DNA from 4 places in the Lysinibacillus sp. NPDC097231 genome. Region 3 is predicted to be linked to each of the others. Evidence: riboswitches for the same ligand, from Rfam matches in the RefSeq annotation. Region 3 holds a riboswitch; each other region holds the start of a gene.

Region 1 (4,218 bases), on a different contig from region 3:
TAAAGGACTGGCAGCCTAATGTGACCCTTATTGGCTTTAAACTAGAAGCAACAAGTGATGTAGATTTCTTACTGGCACGTGCACGCTTGCGTATGGACTCTGCAAATGCACAGTTTATGGTAGCGAATAGCTCGCAGTCCTTATATGGTGAAGACGAACCACATTGGATTGTACCAGCTGAAGGACAACCCATTAAGGTGATGGGCAAAGAACAAACGGCCAAAGCATTAATGGAATGCTTACAAAAACATTAAATCTCTCTTATACGAGTGCGATGTCTATCAACGATGAAGAAAATCATTCAATTTATGCATGCAAAAAAACTGTGCAGACGGAAAGTGCGTCTACACAGTTTTTTTACATGGATATCAGGTATTTAAGAAAAATTCAAAAAGTTGTTTAATATTACTTTTAAATAAGACAATCATCGAACCGTAAAACGAATATTGTAGGCATTCTTTTATTTTTGCTGTGTGTTAAGGGTAAGGTAACTAATGATGCCCATTTTGAATGACCTGTACCTTAGCTAATGGATGAAGTTTTTTTAAATTGGTATGAAAATCCATTAACAAGTGTGCTGTTAATGATCACGCAAACACTTCAAGTAATCTTCAACTATATGGCAGGTTGGGATCCACAACATTTCTTTTTAGAATATCTTGATTTTTGGACAGTAGAAGGCTTTTTGAGAAACTTGTTCTTCAACGGCTATCACCCTGTATTGCCGTGGATTTGTTTCTTTTTCATCGGCCTAATTTTAGGACGGTTAGATTTAACCAATGATACCGTAAGAAAAAGATTGTTGGTCGCTGGTCTTTCTATAACGGTTTTAACTGAATTCATGTCTAAAGTACTGATGAATGTAACAACCAAGTCAGTTCTAGATGCAGATAGCGCGTGGTTCCTTTTTGAAACGGGTCCAATTCCCCCTAATATTTTCTACATCGTTTCAAATACCGCAACGGCACTGATTGTTATTGTAGGCTCCATATATATTGCCGAAAAATTTGCCGAACATGGGCTTGTACGTGCCATTATAAATACAGGTCAATTGACATTGACGCATTATGTAAGCCATGTCTTTATTGGTATTGGCATTTTAATAGTGTTTGACAGACTCGACAATCAAACATTAGCTTTTTCACTGCTATACGCATGTCTTTTTTTCATCGGCAGTATGCTATTCTCTGTGCGCTGGAGACGAAAATATCGTAGAGGCCCCATTGAGCTTATGATGCGAAAAATATCAAAGTAGAAAAGGTGACTGCGTTTAATCGGTGATTGACGCGATACTATCAGCGATTTTTAGTAGAACAAGTAACTGCATTTTCATTCACATGCAACAATGACAGTTGTACATCACACAAAATAGAATAGGCTTTCTTCATAAGTTTCGAGCACCTTTTACTGACAAAATGCACCATTTCGCTTAATTTCATAGTATTCGTCTAGGTTTTCTAATATTTATGTTGACAATAGGTTTTCAGAATTATAGAATTATTTCCAAGAAACGTAATGCCTTATCAAGAGAGGTGAAGGGACTTCGCCCAATAAAGCCTCGGCTACTGATGTGAATCGGTGCCAAACTCAGCAGAGTTTACTGACAGATAAGCGGGTCCATCGAATCATCATGATGCGTTGACCTCTTTTGTACAAAAAAGTATGAAAAAGAAGGGGTGTATCGAATGTCTCAAACAGCAAAGATTGATGACAAGAAATTAGAAGTGATTGCCAATGCTATTCAAAATCTACAATTTGGCGAGGTGCAAATCACCATTCAAGATGGTGTTATTGTGCAAATTAATCGACTTGAAAAGCAAAGATTTCCACAAAAAAAACGAATAATCGCAGCTGACTAGAAATCTGGAGGCCACATCATAAGCAGGAATCTTTCCTTCGCTTATATGTGGTCTTTTTTTGATCCCGCATGAACGGTCAGGCATTGAACTGATCGTAAAAGCCCGATTGGTTCAACGTTGGATCCTTAGGTATGATGAATACCCATTTGATTGAAGTTTTTTCTTAATTAGCAGCGATTTAAAAAGGAGTGAACAGTTTGAGATTAAGGTATTTCATAAATATTGGTGTACTGAGTAGTATATCAATTGTGCTGATGTTATTTAATTTTCCGTTACCACCGTTCCCTAGTTTCTTACAGGTAGATTTTAGTGATGTGCCAGCCTTATTAGCAGCAATGACGATGGGACCAGTTGCAGGAATTTTAGTGGAGCTATTAAAAAATATATTGGATTGGTTATTGTCAGGAAGCATGACTGGTGTACCGGTAGGCCATTTGGCCAACTTTACAACAGGTGTGTTATTCATCATCCCGGTGTATTTCTTCTATTCAAAAATACAAAGTGGGAAGGGGCTTATCATTGGATTGCTTGCAGGTACAGTTTCGATGGCAGTTGGTATGAGCCTTCTGAATTATGTGCTTTTCCTACCGATGTACACCTTGTTTTTAGGAATGGAACCTGTGAAGGGGGATGCTTTAAAAGATATGATTGTTTTAGGGATTTTACCATTCAATCTAGTGAAAGGTGTCATTGTCATGATTGTAACAATGATAGTATTCCGAAATATTCGAGCTTGGATGGCCCAGCAACGTTTGAAATATAATCGTACATATTAAAAACAGGAGGAATAATAATGACGACAAAAACAGTTAAAAAGATTGAAGAAATCGCAACTTCGCTTGCAGAGAAATTTAAGGAAACAGCCATCACGCGAGATCAAACAGGGGGGAATGCTAAAAATGAGCGAGATTTAATACGAGAAAGTGGACTTTTAAAGCTTTTAATTCCGACTGAATATGGTGGTTTAGGAGGTAATTGGCTTGAGGTCCTACAGGTTGTGCGTATTTTTGCTAGAGTAGATAGCTCGCTAGCACATGTTTTTGGTTATCATTTTGTCAATTTAACGACGCCACATTTATGTGGGAGTGAAGAACAAAAAGTGCGTTATTATACGGAAACCGTACAACGAAATTTATTTTGGGGTAATGCCTTTAACCCAATTGATATTAAGTTAACGGCAACGAAGCAGGATAATCATTACATTTTTGAAGGTAAGAAAACATTCTGCTCAGGTAGTGTAGATTCGGATTATTTATTAGTATCAGCGCTGTTAGAAGGGCGGGAAGAGCCATTGTTGGCTATAATACCTACTAAACGAATAGGTATAGAAGTGAAAGAGGATTGGGATAATTTTGGTCAACGTCAGACAGATAGTGGGACAGTCGAATTTCATGCGGTACGTGTGGAACTTAATGAAGTACTGGAGAATGGCTTTAATCGCAATGAGTTTTCTCGCCTTCGTTTAAATATTTCAAGCTTTATCTTAAATCATCTGTATTTAGGTATTGTAGAAGGCGCATTTGAAGCAGCAAGAAATTACACACAAACTGAAACGAGAGCGCGTTCACCGCTCTACACTTCAGCAACAGAGGATCCAATTATTCAAAAACATTTTGGTGAATTTTTTGCTCAAGTAGAGGCGGCCAAATTAGTGGTGGAACGCTCAGATGAATTGTTCCAAAAGCTTTGGCTAAAAGGAAGTAACATTACGCTAGCAGAACGTGAAGCGTTAGACGATGTCACGAATGTTGCGAAAATTGTGACGACAAGAATAGGGTTAGATGTTACCTCTCGTATGTTCGAGGTGATGGAAAGTCGTGCTACAGCAAATCGTTACGGCTTTGATCGCTACTGGCGTAATTTACGGACGATGACGCTACATGTGCCAGTAGATACGACTATACAAGAATTAGGAAGACGTGTCTTACAACGTTAAAAGGGGTGAATATCATGGTGCTATTAGAGCGTGAAGAGGAGCATAACAATAATGACTTGGAGGAGGCGATTAAGGTACTTGCGCCAACAACAAAAAATAAAATAGAGGCGAAAAACATTCATTTCGATTATCAAGATGTCTGCATTTTAAACGACATTTCGATAAATGTGCAGGAAGGTGAATTTCTCGTTCTAATGGGCCCGAGTGGTTGTGGAAAAAGTACCTTTCTTCGTTTGCTTGCAGGACTCGAGCAACCAAACGCTGGAGATATTACGATTGATGATGTGTCGCTACAAATACAGGCGCCAGATTGCGGCGTAGTATTTCAAGATTATTCATTGTTTCCTTGGTTAACGGCACGCAGCAATATCGTGCTTGCATTAAAACAAAAGCTTGGGAAAACGAAAAAGAAACAAGCATTAC
Region 2 (4,218 bases), on a different contig from region 3:
GGTAAATACCATTGAAATATTCCGCTGCTACCTCTACTAGTTCCTTTGCAATTGCAATTCCTTCTTGTGTTGCGCGCTCCTTATCATCACCACAAGCGCTCATACGCGCTAACGCATCATCAGATAGTTTAATTCCTGGTACTTCATGATGTAAGAATTCCGCGCTTTTATAGCTCGTTACTGGCATAATGCCTATATAAATCGGTGCTTCTAAATGCTTAGTTGCCTCGTAAATCTCCACGATTTTTTCCTTTGTATAGACAGGCTGTGAAATAAAATAGTCTGCCCCATGCTCAATTTTCTTTTCTAATCGAGACACAGCACGATCTAATACACGTACATTCGGATTAAATGCAGCGGCTACAGAGAAATTCGCTTTTTTACGAAGTGGTTTCCCTGAAAACGATACACCTTCATTTAACTGTTTTATTAATTGGATTAGCTCCATTGAAGACACGTCATAAACGCTAGTCGCTCCTGGGAAGTCTCCTACCTTCGTTGGATCTCCAGTAACAGCTAAAATATCATGAATTCCCAGTGCATTTAATCCCATTAAATGTGATTGAAGACCAATTAAATTGCGATCTCGACATGTAATATGTGTTAACGGGCGAACTGCATGTGTTTCTTTCAATAGTGCCCCCATAGCAACATTACTGATTCTTGGCGATGCAAGCGAATTATCTGCCATCATGACTACATCTGCGCCTGCTTCATATAATTTTTTTGCACCTTCAATAAAACCTTCAATTTCTAAATGTCTTGGTGTATCTAGCTCCACTATAACTGAGCGTTCACGTTTTACTTTTACATGTAGTGGCTCGTAATTTGGTGGCTCTGCCTCACGAACAACTTCTATCTTTTCTGGCTTCGCATATTTTTCTTCTACTGGAGATAGCTCCTCTAAGTACTTTTTCACTGCGGCAATATGCTTTGGTGTCGTACCACAGCAACCACCAATTAAACGTACCCCTTGATTACGAAGTGCTATTGCTGCTCGGCCAAAATAATCCGCTTCTGACTCATAAACAACGCGACCATCTTCCAAATCAAGAAGAGATGCATTCGGATAGGCTGACATAAATGCCTTTTCAGGAAGCTCTACACCTTCAAATGCTTGAATCGTATGGTGTGGACCTAAACGACAATTAACACCTACGACATCAGCTCCTAGCGCTTCAAGTTCATGTAAAGCATTATTTAAACTCATGCCATTTTGCAAAATTCCTGGCTCGTGCATAGAAACTTGAGCAATGATCGGTAATGTCGTTTTAGCGCGTAGCATCGATATTGTTGCTGTCAGCTCTTCAAAATCATAATATGTTTCAAGTAAAAGTCCGTCCGGATTCCCTGCAAGTAAAACACTTGCTTGTTCTTCAGCAGCTGCTAAAATTTCTTCTAATGTTGCGTCACTCTTTCGAATACCACGGATTCCCCCAATAGTACCCAAGACAAATTGTCCGCCATCTGCGGCTGCTCGCTTTGCAATTGTCATAGCCGCTTCATTAAATTGTTGCACACGTGATTCCAATCCATAGCGAGCTAATTTTATGGCATTAGCTCCATAAGTGTTCGTTTGAATAATGTCGGCACCAGCAGCAATATATTCTCTATGAATCTTTTCAATTAATTCAGGTCTCTGAACATTCATTTCCTCATGACAGTACTCCAAGCCGTAGCCGTATAATACCGTACCAATTGCACCATCTGCTGTAAGAACATGCGTTTTCAACTTTTCAAGCAATCCCATAAAACTAGCCTCTCTTCCCTTATTTCTAAAATATAAAAAAGCCTTCTTTCACAAAAAAAGAAGGCTTTTACGTTACGTAATTGTTTTTCCTTCTCATCTTCGACACAATGGTCTTCTGGATTTAGCACCTGACAAAAAGTTGGTTGCTGAAGCTTCACAGGGCCAGTCCCTCAGCTTCTCTTGATAAGAATTTAGTATGAATTTTTTAAATAATTAAAAGAATCATATCGTTTACGAACGATTGAGTCAAGACTATTTCACTTAACAAAGGATATTTTATACGAAAAATATCAGATTTTGATTTAGATCAAACAATTATGATAGTTTTTCTGCTAGTTCCTCACCAATTTTTTTACCATTTTGAATACAAGCTCCGATGCCTACTCCAAAATAAGAGCATCCCGCTATTGATAGATTTGGATAGTTTTTCTCTAGCTCGTGCAATAAACCTTGTAATGCCTCACGATGAGCCAGGTCATATTTAGGCATTTGATCGATCCATTTTGTCACATTGACAGCACTTGGTTTTTCTTCAATCCCCAAGCTTTTTCTAACGTCTTCAAGGGCAACTGCTGCTAACTCTTCATCTGTCATCATACGTAATTCTTCGTACGCTGGGTTAATGCTCTTATAAAAAAGTCGCACAAGCAATTTTCCTTCTGCAGATGTATGCTTCCACTTGCGGCTTGTCCACGTCGCCGCATTACACGTAACATCAGAATTATGTGACACTATAAAGCCAGTTCCATCTACTGGCAATCTACTATCAGGTACATCAAATCCTAAATAGATCGTAATGGCAGATGCTGTATTGAACTGTTCAAAATAGCGACTCAATAAATCATCCTGTAATAAGCTTTGTACAGCTTCATTAGGAAGTGCCATCACAACATGATTTGCCTCAATCACCATACCGTTTGCTAATGTAACAATGTATTGATTGTCCTGTTTTTTAACATTCGTTGTAGCGACTCCTTTAATAATGTCTACATCCGTCAATGTTTCTTCAAGTCGTTCAATTAACGACGATAAACCATTTTTAAAGGAAATAAATTTCTTATTAGCAGCTTTCACAAATTGCTCACGGTTTGCATCAAAACCTTTAATAATACTGCCATAATCATTTTTGTAATCGATTAAATACGGTAAAGTGGAAGCAATCGAAAGCTGACTTAAATCCCCCGAATATACCCCTGCAAGTACTGGTGCGATTTGGTTTTGAACAAGCTCCTCACCTAAATAATAGGTTAAAAATTCGCCAATTGAACTTTCCTTTGTAAAGCCTTCATTAGGCATTGTTAAATCTTTTAATGCTGCTTTTTTCCCCTCTTGTGAAACAAGTGTGCTTTGCTCTAGAGATTGTAAGCTCATTGGAATACCGAACGTAGAGTCTGACGGGATAGCATGCAACTCATTATTTGTGTAAATATACGAAATACCAGTTTCGTTGTAAACAAGATTTTGTTCAAAATTAAGTTCCTCAACTAACTCCATTACACCTTTATGACGGGCTACAATAGAATCTGCTCCTGTCTCTAGGACGAAACCTTGCTCGTATGCCGAATGTAGCTTGCCACCTAAGTATGTATTTTTTTCGATAAGCACAAGCTTTACATTTAATTTCTTCTCCCGAACCTGACGTTGTAAATAATGCATTGTACACAATCCTGTAATTCCGCCACCTAATACAACAACTGTTTTCATATTATACCGCCCCTATTTTTTATTTCTCTTTCTTCAGTATAAACTTTTTTTATTGAAAATTACGCTAAACCCTTTACAAATTTAGCAAAAATGGAGCCATCCAACAATTTGGATAGCTCCATTTTTATAACCAAATATGATCTCGATTATAGAAAATCAACAATTAATGTATTTACGTGATTTCCTACAAATTGTATTATGCAACACGATCATCTTCAAAATGCTTGATTTCCCTTAGAGGCTTTATGTTAACTAATACGAACACTCACCCATCTATTCTAATTCTATCCACATATTAATAGTTAATATAGTGTTTTTTGTGCTTGAATGCGTGATGCTGCCATTAATGCATGACTTGAATTTTTACTGTTATTTAATTTAAATTTTGTGCAACATTAGCCAATTTTTCAGCAGAATTTGTTACTTCATCAAAGGCAAGACCTAACTCTTTGAGAATTTCTGCTATCGCTAGTATTTCTTTTTCCATACAATCATTTTGACCTTTAGCTTCTGTCATAGAGTCTAATATTTTGGTAAATTGTCCTTCCGTCTGCGCCATATTTTCCTCGCCAGATGTGACCTCTTCTTTAATATTACTAATCGAGCAAGCAAGTTTATCTGTTCGCTCATTCGTTTTTTGTAATAACATCGCTACAGAGGTAACTGATTCTTTTGTTTGAATCGATAATTTACGAACTTCATCTGCAACAACACTAAAGCCTTTGCCCGCTTCTCCAGCACGAGCCGCTTCTATAGCTGCATTT
Region 3 (4,218 bases):
GATGAAGTAACAGTTGGTCATCAAGTAACTTTACATAGTTGTACGATTCGTAAAAATGCCTTAATAGGTATGGGCTCGATAGTATTAGACGGAGCAGAGATTGGAGAGGGTGCATTTATTGGAGCTGGTAGTCTCGTGCCTCCAGGCAAAGTCATTCCCCCGAATAGCTTAGCGTTAGGTCGTCCAGCAAAAGTTGTACGTGAATTAAATGCTGAAGATATAGAAGATATGGAACGTATCGTACGTGAATACGCTGAAAAAGGACAATACTATAAATCTCTTCAAACAAAAGATAAATAGCTATTTCAATTAATTGAAGCAAGCCCCATGTCTTCTCAGACATCCGTAAGAACGGACTAACTACAGATTAGGAGCTATTTTTTCGGTAAAAACAGCGAAAGGGGCTATTAGAAACACCCAGCCCCTTTCTGAATTATTTACTTTAATATAATTTAACAGCTACAACAGTATCTTCGCAGCTAATTTATAATCCTGCTTTTTCTCTTAATGCAACAGCTTTGTCTGTTTGTTCCCAAGGTACATTTAAATCGGTACGACCGAAGTGACCATATGCTGCAGTTTGCTTATAAATTGGGCGACGAAGGTCAAGCATTTTAATAATCCCTGCAGGACGTAAATCAAATAGCTCACGCACCCATTCTACAATTTCACTTTCCTTAACTTTTCCTGTACCAAATGTATCAACAGCAATAGATACTGGTTGAGCAACACCAATTGCATAAGCTAATTGTACTTCTACTCGTTCTGCTAAGCCTGCTGCCACAATATTTTTCGCTACATAGCGTGCTGCATACGCCGCTGAACGGTCTACCTTAGTTGCATCCTTCCCAGAGAAAGCACCGCCACCGTGACGTGCATAGCCACCGTATGTATCAACGATGATTTTACGTCCAGTTAGACCAGCATCCCCTTTTGGACCTCCGATTACGAAACGGCCAGTTGGGTTGATGAAATATTTAGTATCAGCATCTAGTAATTCACTTGGAACAACTGGTGCAATAACAAATTCTTTTAAATCTGCTTGAATTTGTTCAAGTGTCGCTTCTTCATCATGCTGTGTTGAAATAACAATCGTATCTACGCGCACAGGTACATTATTTTCATCATATTCAATCGTTACTTGTGTTTTGCCATCTGGACGTAAATATGCAAGTTCACCGGATTTACGTACTTCAGTTAAACGACGAGACAATTTATGCGCTAAACTAATTGGTAATGGCATAAGTTCAGGCGTTTCGTTACATGCATAGCCAAACATTAAGCCCTGGTCCCCTGCGCCAATCGCTTCAATATCAGCGTCTGTCATAGAGCCTTCACGCGCCTCTAAAGCTTGGTCAACACCTTGTGCAATATCAGGCGATTGTTCGCCAATAGCAACAAGTACTGCTAAGTTTTCAGCATCAAAGCCATATTTTCCTCGTGTATAACCGATTTCAGCTACAGTATCACGAACGATACCTTTAATATCTACATAAGTAGAAGTAGTAATTTCTCCTGCTACTAAAACTAAGCCTGTAGTTACTGTTGTTTCACACGCTACACGTGCATTTGGATCTTCTGCTAAAATAGCATCTAAAATTGCATCCGAGATTTGGTCACAAATTTTGTCTGGATGTCCTTCTGTTACACTCTCTGATGTAAAGAGTCGACGGTTTGTCATTTGGTTTTCCTCCTATTACTCTTACAAATAGTATTTGCGAATACGGTACTCATTACCCATGTCTAGTCCGCTCCTAAGGATTGAACTCTCGAGCCGTTGTTGTTGCTGTCGCTACGTTTACACTACGCTTTCGCACAGAAAACACTTGTTGCTGTCGCTACGTTTACACTACGCTTTCGCACAGAAAACACTTGTTGCTGTCGCTACGTTTGCACTACGCTTTCGCACAGAAAACACTTGTTGCTGTCGCTACGTTTGCACTACGCTTTCGCACAGAAAACACTTGTTGCTGTCGTTTCACTTTCGCCAAATGATCAGCTGCTCTTTTAACACGAGATTTTCGAAAGATCCGTCATTATAATAAGGAAAGAACTACATATACTTACCTTTAGATTCGTTTTTAACAATAAAAAAATCCTTTTCTCACGCTTACTTAACATGAGGAAAGGAATAATGACTTCGTAACCTTTCACTCTTATCGTTCAAGGGGGGTTCCCTTGCATCAGGTTGGCACCAACGCATGTCGTGAAATAGTTCATGCAGGTTGCCGGGTTTCACAGGGCCTGACCCTCCACCAGCTCGGGATAAGAGTATCCGTTCAATATCTCATATTACGTAAAAGGTTGAACGTTGTCAAATATTTTATGTTGATTTTGTTGGGAATCAAAGTGTTCGTTGAACATATTGCACTACACTTGGTCTTTTCTGTAAATTGAAGAAAAATAATCCCTACTATATACCTCACATCATGTGTTACCATATGTGTGACCCTATATCTACATCCAGCGAGTGTTTTGTAGCGAAAGAGCAACGTCAGCTACGGAAGACTGCCATCTCTACATGTGGTGGATGAATATGGTTGAAGCCCCTTTCCAGTTGGTGACAAGCTCCAACTAATAACAAAATCCCAGGCTAAAAACTTCACATCCTGTGCGAACCTCATATTGGCCAAAAGCTTCCAAACACAATTCAGCTGTGGCGAAAGTGATTCTGTAATCACTCGATTATAAATAGGGTAAAAATGTCTAAAAACAAATGAATTTACTTTTTGTCGTTTTCTTGAAAAGTCATAAAATCTCAAAAATAATTTCTGAATTAGTATAGATTATTTAAGCAATTGTGTTATACTATTTTTGAAATTAAGAAAATCTCCCTCAAGCTCAAGGGAATACTATAAAAAAGGATGGTATTTAATCGATGAATTCAGTAGAAATTGCAAACGAACTGAAGGAATTATTAAGCGGCGGTAACATTAATGTTCAACTTTCAGTACCACAATTAGCTGAAAAAGCTACATCTCGTGGTGAAGCTATGTTAACAGTAGATGGTGCAGTTCGTGCAGAAACTGGCAAATACACTGGTCGTTCACCTAAAGATAAATATACGGTAGAAGAAGAAGGCTCAAAAGATCAAATTGACTGGGGAAAAGTAAACCAACCAATTTCTTCTGAAGTGTTCGATAACTTATATGTTAAAGTAGTAAAATATTTAAAAGAACGTGACGAGTTATTCGTATTCAAAGGCTTTGCTGGTGCTGACAAAGATTCACAATTAAGCATCCAAGTAATCAATGAATACGCTTGGCACAATCTTTTCGCTCATCAATTATTTATCCGTCCAACTGAAGAAGAGTTAGCTTCTCATGTTGCTGACTTCACAGTTATCTCAGCTCCTAACTTTAAAGCAGACCCTGCTGTTGATGGTACAGCTTCTGAAACATTCATCATTGTATCGCTTGAAAAGAAAATCATCCTAATTGGTGGTACTGAATATGCTGGTGAAATAAAAAAATCTATTTTCGGTATTATGAACTACTTATTACCACAACAAGGTATTCTTTCAATGCACTGCTCAGCAAACGTTGGTGAAGCTGGTGATGTTGCATTATTCTTCGGCTTATCTGGTACTGGTAAAACTACTTTATCAGCTGACCCTGACCGTAAGCTTATCGGTGACGATGAACACGGTTGGTCTGATAATGGTGTATTCAACATCGAGGGTGGATGCTATGCAAAAACAATTAACCTTTCTGCTGAAAAAGAACCAGAAATCTATAACGCAATCCGCTTCGGTTCTGTTTTAGAAAACGTTGCTGTTGATCCAGAAACTCGTGTTTGTGACTATGACGATGGTTCATTAACAGAAAATACACGTGTAGCTTATCCAATCCAATACATCGAAAATATTGTTGATCCATCTGTTGCAGGTCACCCAAAAACAATCATCTTCTTAACAGCTGATGCATTTGGCGTATTACCTCCAATCAGTAAATTAACAAAAGAGCAAGCGATGTACCACTTCCTAAGCGGGTTCACATCTAAACTTGCTGGTACAGAACGTGGTGTAACAGAGCCAGAACCAGTATTCTCTACTTGCTTTGGTTCTCCATTCCTTCCACTGCCAGCAACTGTATATGCTGAAATGCTAGGTCAAAAAATTGACGAGCACGGTGCACAAGTATACCTAGTGAACACTGGTTGGACTGGCGGCGAATATGGTACTGGTAGCCGTATGAAGCTTTCTTACACTCGTACAAT
Region 4 (4,218 bases), on a different contig from region 3:
AAATATTTGAGGGACGATTAACTAGCGTTAGTTAGCAATTGATAGCAATATTGCGTTATAGCCTGTTGTATAAGCCTTATTTCTTCTAGCTGTAAATCTGGTATTGCATACGTACGTTCAACTAATTGGAATGTGCCGTATTTTAAATAATACTCTGTCGCAGGTAGAGGAATATGACTTGCTCCATAACCTTCATATGCTTCGAAAACTTCTTTTACTGTATAGCCTTCCTCTTTGGCATAAACTTTTTCCTTATAAGCAGAATGCCCAAAGATCTGTTGCCATTTACGTTCAACTGACGCGAGTATGTTTTGAATGGACATGTTGTTCACAAAGACATGACCTTCATTTAGCTCATAAATAAGATAAGATGCAATATTTTGTGCATTATAAACATTTCCCATTTAAAACTCTCCTTTATCATCAGCTTTTTTGAAAAAGGGTAGCTGCTGGCTTGCAGCTACTCTTTTTAATATATTCAAAAGTGGGGGAGCACTTATGAAAACAAATTGGTTTGTAATTGATTAAAGGGTCAAATCAATCGAAATTGTTGCTTTTAACTATTTCTAGGTTGGTAGCCTTTCGAATATTTAACTTATTTCCTAGTATATAACAAGGATTTAAATAAGTCAATAATACTTATAAAATTACTAGGTATTATAAATAGAATACTTCTTCTAACTTATCAAATGGGATAAGCGGTTGATGCAGCAACGTTTTACGCATTACCAAATGAGGCCCTTTCGAATGAGAAAATACGTAAACGCTACGACATTTGTCCATGTAATTGTTTTTAAGCTTCTACTTTTTGTTGTGAAGCTGTAACTTGTTCAATAGCTTGTTCTAAATCTGCAATAATATCCTCTACTGCCTCTAAACCGATTGATAAGCGAATGAGCGACTCAGTTACACCAGTTTGGATTAACTCTTCAGCTGATAGTTGCTGATGTGTAGTAGATGCAGGATGAATAATTAATGATTTGGCATCACCTACATTGGCTACGTGTGAGAATAGTTTCACACTATCGATTAATTTACGCCCTGCTTCACGTCCACCTTTAATGCCAAATGTAAGCACTGAACCGAAGCCATTTCTTAAATATTTTTTAGCTAAATCATGCGTAGCAAAATCTTCTAAGCCATTATAATTTACATACTCCACAGATGGGTGGTTTCTTAAATATTCAGCTACCGCTAAAGCATTTTCGTTATGTTTAGGGATACGCAAATGAAGCGTTTCTAAACCTTGTAATAAATTAAATGCAGCATCAGCACTTAATGTTGGTCCAAAGTCGCGTAGTAATTGTACACGCAGTTTTGTAGCAAATGCAGCCGCTGCTGTGTCAATACCATATCGTAAACCGTGATAAGAAGGATCTGGCTCAGTAAAGCCTGGGAAACGTCCACGAGTCCAATCAAACTTTCCTGCGTCTACTACAACCCCACCTAAAGTTGTACCATGGCCGCCTATCCATTTTGTAGCGGAGTGAACGACAATATCTGCACCGAAGTCAATTGGTGTAGAGCCATACGGTGAGGCAAATGTGCTATCAATAATTAATGGTAAGCCGTTTTCATGTGCAATATTCGCTACTGCTTCAATGTCTAGTACCTTTAAACTTGGATTACCGTAAATTTCAGCGAACACCGCTTTTGTTTTATCAGTAATAGCTGATCGGAAATTTTCTGGATTTGTTTCATCTACAAAAATCGTTTTAATACCGTAGTTTGGTAGTGTGTTGGCGAATAAGTTATAAGTACCTCCGTATAAAGAGCTAGCTGCAACAATTTCATCCCCTGTCCCTGCAAGATTTAAAATTGAAAATGCGATAGCTGCTGCACCAGAAGAAAGTGCTACTGCTGCTGTACCGCCTTCTAATAAAGCGACGCGTTTTTCAAAAACATCTACTGTTGGGTTTGTAATGCGTGTGTAAATATTGCCAGCTTCCTCTAGGGCAAAAAGACGTTGCGCATGAGCTGTGTCTTTAAATACGAAAGCCGTTGAGCGATACACGGGTACTGTGCGAGAACCTGTTACTGGGTCTGGCTCTTGGCCACCATGTAACAGTAATGTTTCTGGTTTAAAATTTGTCATTGTATACCTCCAAATGGTTGTTTTTTTACGATGGTACCGGAGATGAGGAGGATTTTTTTAGTAGAAAACAAAAACCCTCTTCAGTAAGAAGAGGGTTGCGGTTGCAAGTTTTCCTCCCCTTATCTGCCAGATCCAAGTAAGAATCTGTAGGAATTAGCACCTTAGCAAGTTCGTCACTTACTGGTTGCCGGGCATCATAGGGCCTATCCCTCCGCCGCTCTTGATAAGAGTTATGAGATTCAATTTCCATCGTTGTTACACAGTATAAACATAGACTTTTTTTCTGTCAACACTAAAATTTTATTTTTCCGAAACTTCTGTCTGCCTTTTTACGTAATATGAATGCATAGACTATTATATTATTTATTGGTTTTCACCAAAATGTAGGTCGATTTCCATTACTACTAAGTGCTTTCCTTGGAGCGTTCAGTCTATACTCCAATCAACTTAAATTGCATAGATTTTAAAAATTTCATCTCTAACTTTTGGTGATGATTCTTTTACTTTAGAAAGGAGGATTTTATGATAAAAGCCGTTATTATTTTTCTTCTTGTTGGTTATTTAATTGGCTGTATTCACGGCTCTAAAGTAGCTCAGTTTTTATCTGGGGTAGATTTAAAAAAAACTGGCTTTGGTAATGCAGGCGCCTCCAACGCAACACTTTCCCTCGGATGGAAATACGGAATATTAGTTGCACTTATCGATATTGGTAAAGGTGTTGCAGCTATTCTCGGTTCCCATTTCTATCTAGCAGATGCAATACAATTAACAGAAGTTCAAATTTGGCTCTTTATCTATATCGTAGCTGCTGGTGTCATTTTAGGTCATAATTTCCCTTTTCATATGAACTTTAATGGCGGTAAAGGAACTGCTTCAATTATAGGCATATTACTCGCTGTTGATTGGAAAATTGGCTTATTTGCACTCATTTTATTCGTCATTTTATCTTTTACGACAAACTATTTAATTGTCGGTGTTCTGGAATATTATCTTGTTTTTTGTACAGCAACATATTTATGGATTCCCGGAATCGGCCCAACGATTATTGCTCTACTTCTTTTTGGAATAGCTATCTTTTTGCATATCGAAAATATAAAACGATTAATCAAAGGAACGGAGCCTAAAGTGACTTCTGCTTTCAAGAAAAAGGAATAATATTCGATGAGACCACATATTTTCTCGAAGCTGCCTATTATCGCTACAGATAGGGAGTATTTCACATACTAGTTTTTCACAAAAAAATAGACATATTACTTTCTAGCCAATGCTAAAAAATAATAGTCATGTCTATAGTAGAAAAGATGAAAAGTATGTCTACTTCTGAACAAGTAAAACCAAAACGCAATTTGAAGCCACTCTGGATTGGCTTAGCCTTCACTTCACTAATCGTCATTACTTTTTTACATAACAACGACGATTTACCTATAGCGGATCATTTCCCTCGGATACCTAGTCACTTTCCGGGCTTACCTGATCATTTCTCCGGAATGCTTTTAGGATTACGTTATTAACTATTAAAAGCCTTGAAGGGGCCAATACACTGTCTCCTTCAAGGCTTTAATTCTTTTATTTATTTAGATAATGCAGGGTCCTTCATGGTACCACTTTTTGCGTAATTCACATGCCATGAAAGCGCTTTTTCAAGGTCGTGTGGAGTATGGTGTCCACCTGTTGCTTCATTAGCTTCGTTAAAATACTTCCATAATTGCTCACGATATTCAGGATGTGCACAGTTATCGATAATTAGCGCAACCCGTTCTTTTGGAGCAAGTCCACGTAAGTCTGCTACGCCCTGCTCTGTTACGATTACGTCTACATCATGCTCTGTATGGTCTACATGCGATACCATTGGAACGATACTAGAGATATTTCCGCCTTTTGCATAAGATTTTGTGACGAAAATACCTAAACGTGCATTACGTGCAAAGTCTCCAGAACCGCCGATTCCATTCATCATTTTTGTGCCAGAAACATGTGTAGAATTCACATTTCCATAAATATCTACTTCAAGCGCCGTATTCACAGAAATTAACCCGAGTCGGCGAATAATTTCTGGTTGATTAGAAATTTCTTGTGGACGTAATACTAATTTATCCGCGTATTTTTCAAAATTACCATAAACT

The links. A riboswitch is a leader RNA that binds a small molecule or an ion and turns the genes downstream of it on or off. The one in region 3 is predicted to bind S-adenosylmethionine.
Region 1: it holds a riboswitch for S-adenosylmethionine, as region 3 does, so the genes downstream of both, ACIQXF_RS11575 (YezD family protein) here and metK (methionine adenosyltransferase) in region 3, are expected to answer to the same signal.
Region 2: it holds a riboswitch for S-adenosylmethionine, as region 3 does, so the genes downstream of both, ACIQXF_RS12900 (bifunctional homocysteine S-methyltransferase/methylenetetrahydrofolate reductase) here and metK (methionine adenosyltransferase) in region 3, are expected to answer to the same signal.
Region 4: it holds a riboswitch for S-adenosylmethionine, as region 3 does, so the genes downstream of both, ACIQXF_RS22265 (O-acetylhomoserine aminocarboxypropyltransferase/cysteine synthase family protein) here and metK (methionine adenosyltransferase) in region 3, are expected to answer to the same signal.

What each region holds. Positions count from the first base shown of each region.
Region 1 covers NZ_JBIWDH010000016.1:68,816-73,033, reverse strand. The annotation lists gene ACIQXF_RS11585 (phosphopantothenoylcysteine decarboxylase domain-containing protein) at 1-254, shown strand, start outside; gene ACIQXF_RS11580 (DUF418 domain-containing protein) at 530-1,255, shown strand; SAM riboswitch class I at 1,518-1,614, shown strand; gene ACIQXF_RS11575 (YezD family protein) at 1,686-1,859, shown strand; gene ACIQXF_RS11570 (ECF transporter S component) at 2,048-2,635, shown strand; gene ACIQXF_RS11565 (acyl-CoA dehydrogenase family protein) at 2,653-3,795, shown strand; gene ACIQXF_RS11560 (ABC transporter ATP-binding protein) at 3,810-4,218, shown strand, end outside.
Region 2 covers NZ_JBIWDH010000019.1:45,855-50,072, reverse strand. The annotation lists gene ACIQXF_RS12900 (bifunctional homocysteine S-methyltransferase/methylenetetrahydrofolate reductase) at 1-1,750, opposite strand, end outside; SAM riboswitch class I at 1,841-1,940, opposite strand; gene hemG (protoporphyrinogen oxidase) at 2,066-3,454, opposite strand; gene ACIQXF_RS12890 (protoglobin domain-containing protein) at 3,828-4,218, opposite strand, start outside.
Region 3 covers NZ_JBIWDH010000003.1:170,896-175,113, forward strand. The annotation lists gene ACIQXF_RS04070 (gamma carbonic anhydrase) at 1-300, shown strand, start outside; gene metK (methionine adenosyltransferase) at 485-1,681, opposite strand; SAM riboswitch class I at 2,154-2,272, opposite strand; gene pckA (phosphoenolpyruvate carboxykinase (ATP)) at 2,879-4,218, shown strand, end outside.
Region 4 covers NZ_JBIWDH010000058.1:2,311-6,528, reverse strand. The annotation lists gene ACIQXF_RS22270 (hypothetical protein) at 18-404, opposite strand; gene ACIQXF_RS22265 (O-acetylhomoserine aminocarboxypropyltransferase/cysteine synthase family protein) at 794-2,095, opposite strand; SAM riboswitch class I at 2,212-2,325, opposite strand; gene ACIQXF_RS22260 (glycerol-3-phosphate acyltransferase) at 2,618-3,250, shown strand; gene ACIQXF_RS22255 (hypothetical protein) at 3,406-3,606, shown strand; gene scpC (succinyl-CoA:acetate CoA-transferase ScpC) at 3,666-4,218, opposite strand, start outside.